Pseudoduganella dura: one gene and its partner. The protein of the gene in region 1 interacts with the protein of each later gene in a pairwise test. Links are inferred from orthologs where the notes say so. Each region holds a gene or a part of one and is shown in the gene's direction. Other genes may lie near its edges.

The links.
Region 2: the proteins of GJV26_RS19565 (region 1) and GJV26_RS15845 interact in binary tests that used the Escherichia coli proteins (3 or more experiments, as listed by UniProt). The link is inferred for Pseudoduganella dura from one-to-one orthologs.

Annotation. Positions count from the first base shown.
Region 1 is NZ_WNWM01000002.1:4,474,241-4,479,092, forward strand. What follows is about bases 938-3,782. They hold GJV26_RS19565 (sulfate/molybdate ABC transporter ATP-binding protein), read left to right. Parts: upstream 938-1,745; coding sequence 1,746-2,819; downstream 2,820-3,782. Other genes in these bases: cysW (sulfate ABC transporter permease subunit CysW), read left to right, coding at 938-1,720; GJV26_RS19570 (CysB family HTH-type transcriptional regulator), read left to right, coding at 2,816-3,748. In the rest of the region: sulfate ABC transporter permease subunit CysT, read left to right, coding at 1-842; more of cysW, read left to right, coding at 845-937; GJV26_RS19575 (TonB-dependent receptor plug domain-containing protein), read right to left, coding at 4,064-4,852. UniProt on the Escherichia coli protein: Part of the ABC transporter complex CysAWTP involved in sulfate/thiosulfate import. Responsible for energy coupling to the transport system.
Region 2 is NZ_WNWM01000002.1:3,622,010-3,625,918, forward strand. The notes cover bases 1-2,906. They hold GJV26_RS15845 (glutamate-5-semialdehyde dehydrogenase), read left to right. Parts: upstream 1-761; coding sequence 762-2,051; downstream 2,052-2,906. Other genes in these bases: holA (DNA polymerase III subunit delta), read left to right, coding at 1-748; GJV26_RS15850 (CopD family protein), read left to right, coding at 2,114-2,542; GJV26_RS15855 (THUMP domain-containing class I SAM-dependent RNA methyltransferase), read left to right, coding at 2,690-2,906. Also shown: more of GJV26_RS15855, read left to right, coding at 2,907-3,909. UniProt on the Escherichia coli protein: Catalyzes the NADPH-dependent reduction of L-glutamate 5-phosphate into L-glutamate 5-semialdehyde and phosphate. The product spontaneously undergoes cyclization to form 1-pyrroline-5-carboxylate.

The DNA of each region.
Region 1 (4,852 bases):
CGTTCGAAGCCAGGAAGAGGGCGCCGTACCGGGTGATGCCGGGCTTTAAGCTCTCGCTGGGCTTCACGATCTTCTACCTGACGCTGATCGTGCTGATTCCGCTGTCGGCGCTGTTCCTCAAGACTTTCACGATGACGTGGGAAGGTTTCTGGAGCGCCGTCACGTCCGAGCGCGTGATGGCCTCTTACCGCTTGACGTTCGGCGCCTCGCTGATCGGCGCCACGATCAACGTGATCTTCGGCGGTATCGTCGCGTGGGTGCTGGTGCGCTACCGCTTTCCCGGCAAGCGCTTCATCGATGCGCTGGTCGACCTGCCGTTCGCGTTGCCGACGGCGGTTGCCGGCATCACGCTGACGGCACTGTACTCATCGAACGGCTGGATCGGCCAGTTCGTCGAGGGCACGCTGGGCATCAAGGTGGCCTTCACGCCGATCGGCGTGGTGCTGGCCCTCACGTTCATCGGCCTGCCGTTCGTGGTGCGCACGGTGCAGCCGGTGCTGGAAGACGCCGAGCGCGAGCTGGAAGAAGCCGCCGCGTCGCTGGGCGCATCGTCCTGGCAGACGTTCACCAAGGTGGTGTTCCCCACCGTGATGCCGTCGCTGGTGACGGGCTTTGCGCTCGCGTTCGCGCGCGCCACCGGCGAATACGGCTCGGTGATCTTCATTGCCGGCAACATGCCGATGGTGTCCGAGATCACGCCGCTGTTCATCATCACCAAGCTGGAACAATACGACTACGCGGGCGCCACGGCGATTGCCGTCGTGATGCTCGTCGTGTCGTTCCTGATGCTGTTGGGTATCAACATGTTGCAGGCCTGGGCCCGCGGAAAGTCGGGTAAATAAGCATGAGTGGAACTTCCCATCGGGGCGAACTGCCCTCCGTCTCCGAACTGCTGGAACCACGCTGGGTACGCTATGCGCTGATCACCGTCGCGCTGGCGTTCCTCACGCTGTTCCTGTTCGTGCCGCTGATCGCCGTGTTCGCCGAGGCGCTGAAGAAGGGCACCGAGGTCTATTTCGAGGCGATCCGCGAGGAAGACGCGATCGCCGCCATCAAGCTGACCCTGATCACGGCCGCCATCGCGGTGCCGCTGAACCTCGTGTTCGGCGTGGCCGCTTCGTGGGCCATCGCCAAGTTCGAGTTCCGCGGCAAGAGCCTGCTGCTGACATTGATCGACCTGCCGTTTTCCGTGTCGCCGGTGATCTCCGGCCTGATCTACGTGCTGCTGTTCGGCGCGCAAGGCTGGTTCGGCCCGTGGCTGGCCGAGCACGACATCAAGATCCTGTTCGCCGTGCCCGGCATCGTCATCGCGACCATCTTCATCACGTTCCCGTTCGTGGCGCGCGAGCTGATTCCGCTGATGCAGGCGCAGGGCAGCGAGGAAGAGGAAGCGGCCGTGGTGCTGGGGGCCTCCGGCCTGCAGACCTTCTTCCGCGTAACGCTTCCCAACATCAAGTGGGGCCTGCTGTATGGCGTGATCCTGTGTAATGCCCGCGCCATGGGCGAGTTCGGCGCCGTGTCGGTCGTCTCCGGCCATATCCGCGGCGAGACCAACACGATGCCGCTGCAGGTCGAGATCCTCTACAACGAATACAACTTCGTCGCGGCCTTCGCCGTTGCCTCGCTGCTGGCACTGCTCGCACTGGTGACGCTGGCGCTGAAATCCTTCATCGAGTGGCGCCTGCACGAATCGCGCAATGCCGATGGGAACGACAACTAATGGACAATCAAGGCGGGAGCAACACATGACCATCGCAGTCAAGAACATCAACAAGCGCTTTGGCAATTTCGTGGCGCTGAACAACGTGTCGCTGGATTTCCCGGCCGGCGAGCTGACCGCGCTGCTGGGCCCTTCCGGCTGCGGCAAGACCACGCTGCTGCGCTGTATCGCCGGCCTGGAACACCCGGATTCCGGCCAGGTGCTGCTCGACGGCGAGGATGCCTCCGACCGCCACGTGCGCGAGCGCCAGGTGGGCTTCGTGTTCCAGCATTACGCGCTGTTCAAGCACATGACCGTGTTCGAGAACGTGGCATTCGGCCTGCGCGTGAAGCAGCGTAGCGAGCGCCCCTCCGAAGACCAGATCCGCCGCAAGGTGAAGGACCTGCTGGAGCTGGTGCAGCTCGATTGGCTGGCCGACCGCTATCCGCCGCAGCTCTCCGGCGGCCAGCGCCAGCGCATCGCGCTGGCGCGTGCCCTGGCGGTCGAACCCCGTGTCCTGCTGCTCGATGAGCCGTTCGGCGCGCTGGACGCGAAGGTGCGCAAGGAACTGCGCCGCTGGCTGCGCCGCCTGCACGATGACCTGCACGTATCGTCCATCTTCGTCACGCACGACCAGGAAGAGGCGCTCGAAGTGGCGGACCAGGTGGTGCTGATGAACAAGGGCACCGTCGAGCAGATCGGCACGCCGGACGAGGTGTACAACCACCCGGCCTCGCCGTTCGTGTACGGCTTCCTGGGCAACGTGAACGTGTTCCATGGCCGTGTGCACGAAGGCGTGCTGGCCGACGCGGACGTGCAGCTCGACGTGCCGGCCCATACCGGCGTGCGCGATGGCAAAGGCACCGCCTACGTGCGTCCGCACGAGATGGAAGTGGACCGTTATGTCAGCGGTGCCGAAGGCATCGTCGTCAAGCTGCGCCGCGCGCATGCGATCGGCCCGCTGGCCCAGCTGGACCTGGAACGCACCGACAATGCCCAGCTGATCGAGGCCACGATTTCCAATGAGCGGTTCCAGAACCTGGGACTGAAAGAGGGTGAAACCCTGGTGGTGCGTCCCAAGCGCCTGCGCGTATTCGTCGATGAAGGAGCTTCCATATGAATTTCCAGCAACTGCGCTCCATCCGTGAAGCGGCCCGCCGCAACTACAACCTGACCGAAGTGGCCAATGCGCTGTTCACGTCGCAGCCCGGCGTGAGCCGCCAGATCCGCGAGCTGGAGGACGAACTGGGCGTGGTCATCTTCGAGCGCAACGGCAAGCGCCTGACGGGCCTGACCGAGCCGGGCAAGGGCATCCTGAAGATCATCGACCGCCTGCTGATCGAGGCCGAGAACCTGCAGCACGCCAGCATGGAATACAAGGGCCAGAGCACCGGCACGCTGACGGTCGCGGCCACGCACACGCAGGCGCGCTACGCGCTGCCGCGCGCCGTGTCGCACTTCCGCAAGACGTTCCCGGATGTGCGGATCGCGCTGCAACAGAGTTCGCCCGAGCACATCGCCGAATGGGTGTTGTCCGGCAAGGCCGATATCGGTATCGCTACCGAAGGCCTGTCGCAGTTCCCCGACCTGGTGTCGTTCCCATGCTACCGCTGGAGCCACCTGATCGTGGTGCCGGACGACCACCCGCTGCTGACGCGCACGCCGGTGCGGCTGGAAGACCTGGCCGAGTTCCAGCTGATCACCTATGACGTCGGCTTCACGGGCCGCGGCCACATCGACGATGCGTTCGACAAGGCCGGCGTGCGGCCGGACATCGTGCTGACGGCGATGGACTCCGACGTGATCAAGCAGTACGTGGCGCTGGGCCTCGGCGTGGGGCTGGTGGCGTCGATGGCGTTCGACCATGGCCGCGACAAGGGCCTGCGGGCGATCGAGGCCTCGCACCTGTTCGCCGCCAACACCACGCGGCTGGCCGTGCGGCGCGGGGCTTACCTGCGGCAGTATGCCTACGAATTCATTTCGCAGTTCGCTCCGGAGCTCAAGCGCGGCGATATCGAGCAGGCGCTGCTGGGGGCCGAGGCGGCTTAGGTTTCCCGTTTCTGCAATCGAGCCCGGCTTTTGCCGGGTTTTTTTTGCCCGTTCGCCGCCAGCCGGCGCCGGCGAGGCACTGATGGAGGCACCGGTGTCGGACATTATTTTCTGGGCGAATCAGCCAGAAAATAGTGTCGGACACCGGTTTTCTCTGGATGCAACGGCAATGCATGGGAAAACCGGTGTCGGACAAATTTTCCGGGAAAGGCATCCGGAAAAATTGTCCGACACCAGGCCGCGACGATGCCGAAGCTGTGCGCGATCCAAAAAAAATCCCGCCATCAGGCGGGATTTTCGTTGAAGCAGCCAGCCTTACCAGCTGTACCCCACCTTCGCATAGAAGAACCGCCCGTTGAAACCGGCCGGCGAGAAGTTCGAGTACGGATAGATACCGTTCGTGTTCAGGTTGCCGGCGGTGGTGGTCTTGTCCGGATAGCTGTCGGTCAGGTTGTCGACGCCGGCGGTGACGCGCCAGTTGGTGGCGAGGCGCACGGTGGCGGAGACGTCCAGCACCCATTGCCGGCCGTATTCCTGGTCCAGCGCCGCGTTGTTCTGCGGGACGGTGAACTTGCCGTACTGCGTGGCCAGCGCGCGGGCGCTCCAGCCGTCGGCCGTGTAGTCGGCGCCCAGGCTGAACTTGTCCTTCGGCGAGCCGACCGTATTGCGCTGCACCGTCTGGCGGTCGATCAGAAGCAGGTTGTTCGCGGTGAGGATCGCCGGATTGGCGGCCACGTTCTCGACGGTCGTCTTGTTGTGGTTGTACGCGGCGGTGAAGTCCACGCGGTCGCGGTTGGCCAGGTTCAGGCGGTACGTGCTCACCAAGTCCACGCCGGTGGTCTTCGTGTCGATCGCGTTGGTGAAATAGCGGCCGGCGCCCACCTGCACGCCCTGCGCGGCCAGCGTGTTGCGCAGCGCCTGCGGCAGCGTCATGTTGGCAGACAGCGCGATGCGGTCGTCCACGAAGATGCGGTACACGTCCACCGTGGTGTTGAAGTTGCGCACCGGCGACCACTGCACGCCGACGCCGAAGTTGCGCGCCTTTTCGGCCTTCAGCGGCGTGGCGCCCAGCGCCTGCGCGGCACTGCTGCCCACGGCGAACGT
Region 2 (3,909 bases), 850 kb from region 1 along the record:
GGATGGCGGCGCCGCGCTGCAGGCTTACGTGAAAAACCTGTCGCCGGACAATCTCACGATGATCACGCTGCCGAAGCTGGACTGGCAGACGGCCAAGGCGGCATGGGTGACGGCGCTGCAGGCGGCGGCGGTGTACATCGACATTCCCAACGTGGAGCGCGCGCAGCTGCCGAACTGGATTTCGCTGCGGCTTTCGATGCAGGGGCAGAGCGCCGACCGGCAAAGCCTCGATTTCATCGCCGACCGCGTCGAGGGCAACCTGCTGGCGGCGCACCAGGAGATCCAGAAGCTGGGCCTGTTGCACGAGCCGGGCAAGCTCACCTACGAACAGGTGCACGACGCCGTGCTGAACGTGGCGCGCTACGACGTGTTCAAGCTGTCCGAGGCGATGCTGGGCGGCGACCCGGCCCGGCTGGTGCGCATGCTCGAAGGGCTGAAAGGCGAGGGCGAGGCGCTGCCACTGGTGCTGTGGGCAGTCTCCGAGGAAATCCGCACGCTGCTAAAATTGAAGGCAGGGATGGCGCAGGGCCGACCGCTGGCGGCGCTGCTGAAGGAATACCGGATCTGGGGGCCGCGCGAGCGCATGATGGAACCGGCGTTGCGCCGCGTTTCGCAGGCAACGCTGGAAGCGGCGCTGCGGCAGGCCGCCCAGGTCGACAGGATGGTCAAGGGCTTGCGCGCCAAGGCGTTCGCCGGCGACCAATGGGATGCCATGCTGCAGCTGGCGCTGAAGGTGGCACGAGGGTAGCACGAGGATAATCATGAGCACGATGAACGAAGCCGAAGTCAAAGAGTACATGGAAGCGCTGGGCAAACGCGCCCGCGCCGCCTCGCGCGCCATGGCGCGCGCCGACAGCGCCACCCGCAACCGGGCCCTGAGCCTGATCGCCGATGCGATCGAGCGCGAAGCCGGAGCGCTGCGCGCGGCCAACGGGCAGGACCTGGAAGCGGCCCGCGCCAACGGCCTGGCGCCGGCGATGGTGGACCGCCTGACCCTGTCGGACAAGGCCATCGCCACGATGGTCGAAGGCCTGCGCCAGATCGTCGCGCTGCCCGACCCGGTGGGCGAGATCTCGAACATGAAAACGCGCCCGACCGGCATCCAGGTCGGACAGATGCGCGTGCCGCTGGGCGTCATTGGCATCATCTACGAAGCGCGGCCGAACGTCACGGTGGATGCGGCCGGCCTGTGCATCAAGAGCGGCAACGCCACGATCCTGCGCGGCGGCTCGGAAGCGATTCACTGCAACCGCGCGCTGGCGAAGATCGTCAAGGAAGGCCTGGCCGGCGCCGGCCTGCCGGAAGACGGCGTTCAGGTCGTCGATACCACCGACCGCGCCGCCGTGGGCGCGCTGATCACGATGCCGCAATACGTGGACGTGATCGTGCCGCGCGGCGGCAAGGGCCTGATCGCACGGCTGATGGAAGAAGCCACGGTGCCGATGATCAAGCACCTGGACGGCATCTGCCACGTGTACATCGATGCGAAGGCCGACCTGCAGAAGGCGCTGGACATCGGCTTCAACGCCAAGTGCCACCGCTACGGCACGTGCAACACGATGGAAACGCTGCTGGTCGAGCGCTCGGTGGCGCCAGCGGTGCTGCCGGCGCTGGCGAAACTGTACCTGGCCGAGGGGGTCGAACTGCGCGCCGACGACGAAGCGTTCGCGATATTGAACGCCGCCGCCTACCCGCACCTGGCGCATGCGAGCGAACAGGACTGGGCCACCGAATACCTGGCGCCGATCCTGGCCGTGCGCGTGGTGGACGGCATCGATGCGGCGATGGACCATATCAACACCTGGTCCTCCAAGCATACCGAGGCGATCGTGACCGAGGACTACAGCGCCGCGATGCGCTTCCTGCGCGAAGTGGACAGCGCCTCGGTGATGGTCAACGCATCGACCCGCTTCGCCGACGGTTTCGAATACGGCCTGGGCGCCGAGATCGGCATCTCGAACGACAAGCTGCATGCGCGCGGACCGGTCGGGCTGGAAGGGCTGACGTCGCTGAAGTACGTCGTGTTCGGCCACGGCGAAGTACGCAAGTAACGTCATGCAGGTACGGTTGCGCAAGTACCGTTGCGCCAACAAGGCTACATAAAAGGATCTCCATGCTGTGGGTTAAAGCGCTGCACATCGTCTTCATCACTTCCTGGTTCGCCGGGCTGTTCTACCTGCCGCGCATCTTCGTCAACCTGGCGCAGGAAGCGCCCGGCCCGACGACCGAGCGCCTGCTGCTGATGGCCCGCAAGCTGTACCGGTTCATGACGATGCTGGCGGTGCCGGCCATCGTGTTCGGCCTGGTCCTCACATGGATGCAATACCACTCGCCGGAAGGCATGAAGCTGCCCGGCTGGCTGCATGCCAAGCTGACCTTCGTGGTGCTGGCGCTGGGCTATCACCACGCATGCGGCTCGCTGCTGAAGAAATTCGAGCGCGGCACGAACAAGCGCGGCCACGTGTTCTACCGCTGGTTCAACGAAGTGCCCGTGCTGCTGCTGGTGGCGATCGTGATCCTGGTGGTCGTCAAGCCGTTTTGAGTAGCGCAACAGCATTTTCACCCAACGGCAACTGCCGGGGTCAGACCCGCCGGGTCTGACCCCAGGTTTCGCCTCTGGGGTCAAGAGAGGCACTGGCGGCTTGCCAGTGCTGGAGCAATTGTTTTTCAACGGACAAAGGGTACCCCCATGACTTCCTATTTCTGCCCATGCCCGCGCGGCATGGAAGTGGCGCTGGCCGAGGAACTCCTCGAGATCGCGCAAACCACGCAAAGCCCCACGCTGAAGGTGCACAACCAGGTGCCGGGCGGCGTGCACTGCTCGGGCGACCTGTATGACGCCTACCGCATCAACCTGCATTCGCGCATCGCCTCGCGCGTGCTGATGCGGATGGGCGTGTGCCATTACCAGAACGAAAACGACATCTACGACCTCGTGCTCGCGCAGCCGTGGGAAGAATGGTTCGGCGTGGACCACACGATCCGCGTCGACGTCACGGCCATCAAGTCGCCGCTGAAAAGCATCGAGTTCACCACGCTGAAGATCAAGGATGCCGTCTGCGACCGCTTCCGCGACATGTACAACAAGCGCCCGTCGGTCAACACGCGCGAGCCGGACATGCGGATCGCCGGCTTCCTCGACCAGCGCCAGTTCATCGTCTACCTCGATACGTCCGGCGAGGCGCTGTTCAAGCGCGGCTGGCGCACCGAGACGGGCGACGCGCCGCTGCGCGAGAACCTCGCGGCCGGCCTGCTGCGCGTTTCCGGCTGGAAGCCGGGCATCCCGCTGTTCGACCCGATGTGCGGTTCCGGCACGATCCTGTGCGAGGCGGCGCAGATGGTGCAGGGCATCCCTCCCGGCGCGCGCCGCCAGTTCGCGTTTGAAAAGTTCCACGACTTCGATCCGGCGCCGTGGCAGGAAATGAAGGCGGCGATCAAGCCCAATCCGCTGCCGGCCGAGCCGACGATCTTCGGCTCCGACATCTCGGGCGACATGGTGGCAATGACGCGCCATAACCTGCGCAACGCCGGTATCCTGTTCGAAGTGCCGTTGAAGCAGATCGAGGCGCAGCAGGTGCAGCCGCCCGTTGCGAACCTGGACGGCGCGCCGGGCATCGTGCTGACGAATCCGCCGTATGGCGAGCGGATCGGCGTACGGGGCGACAGCACGATGCCCGAAGACGAACTGGCGAAGTCGTTCTATGCCGATCTGTCGAAGACGCTGAAGCAGCGCTTCGCCGGCTGGACGGCCTACCTGTTCACGGCCGACCTGAACCTGCCGAAGCTGCTGCGCCTGAAGGAATCGCGCAAGACGCCGTTCTTCAACGGCGCGCTGGAATGCCGCCTGTTCCGCTTCGACATGGTGGCCGGCTTCAACCGGCGCGAGGAAGCGAAACCGAAAACCGAAGA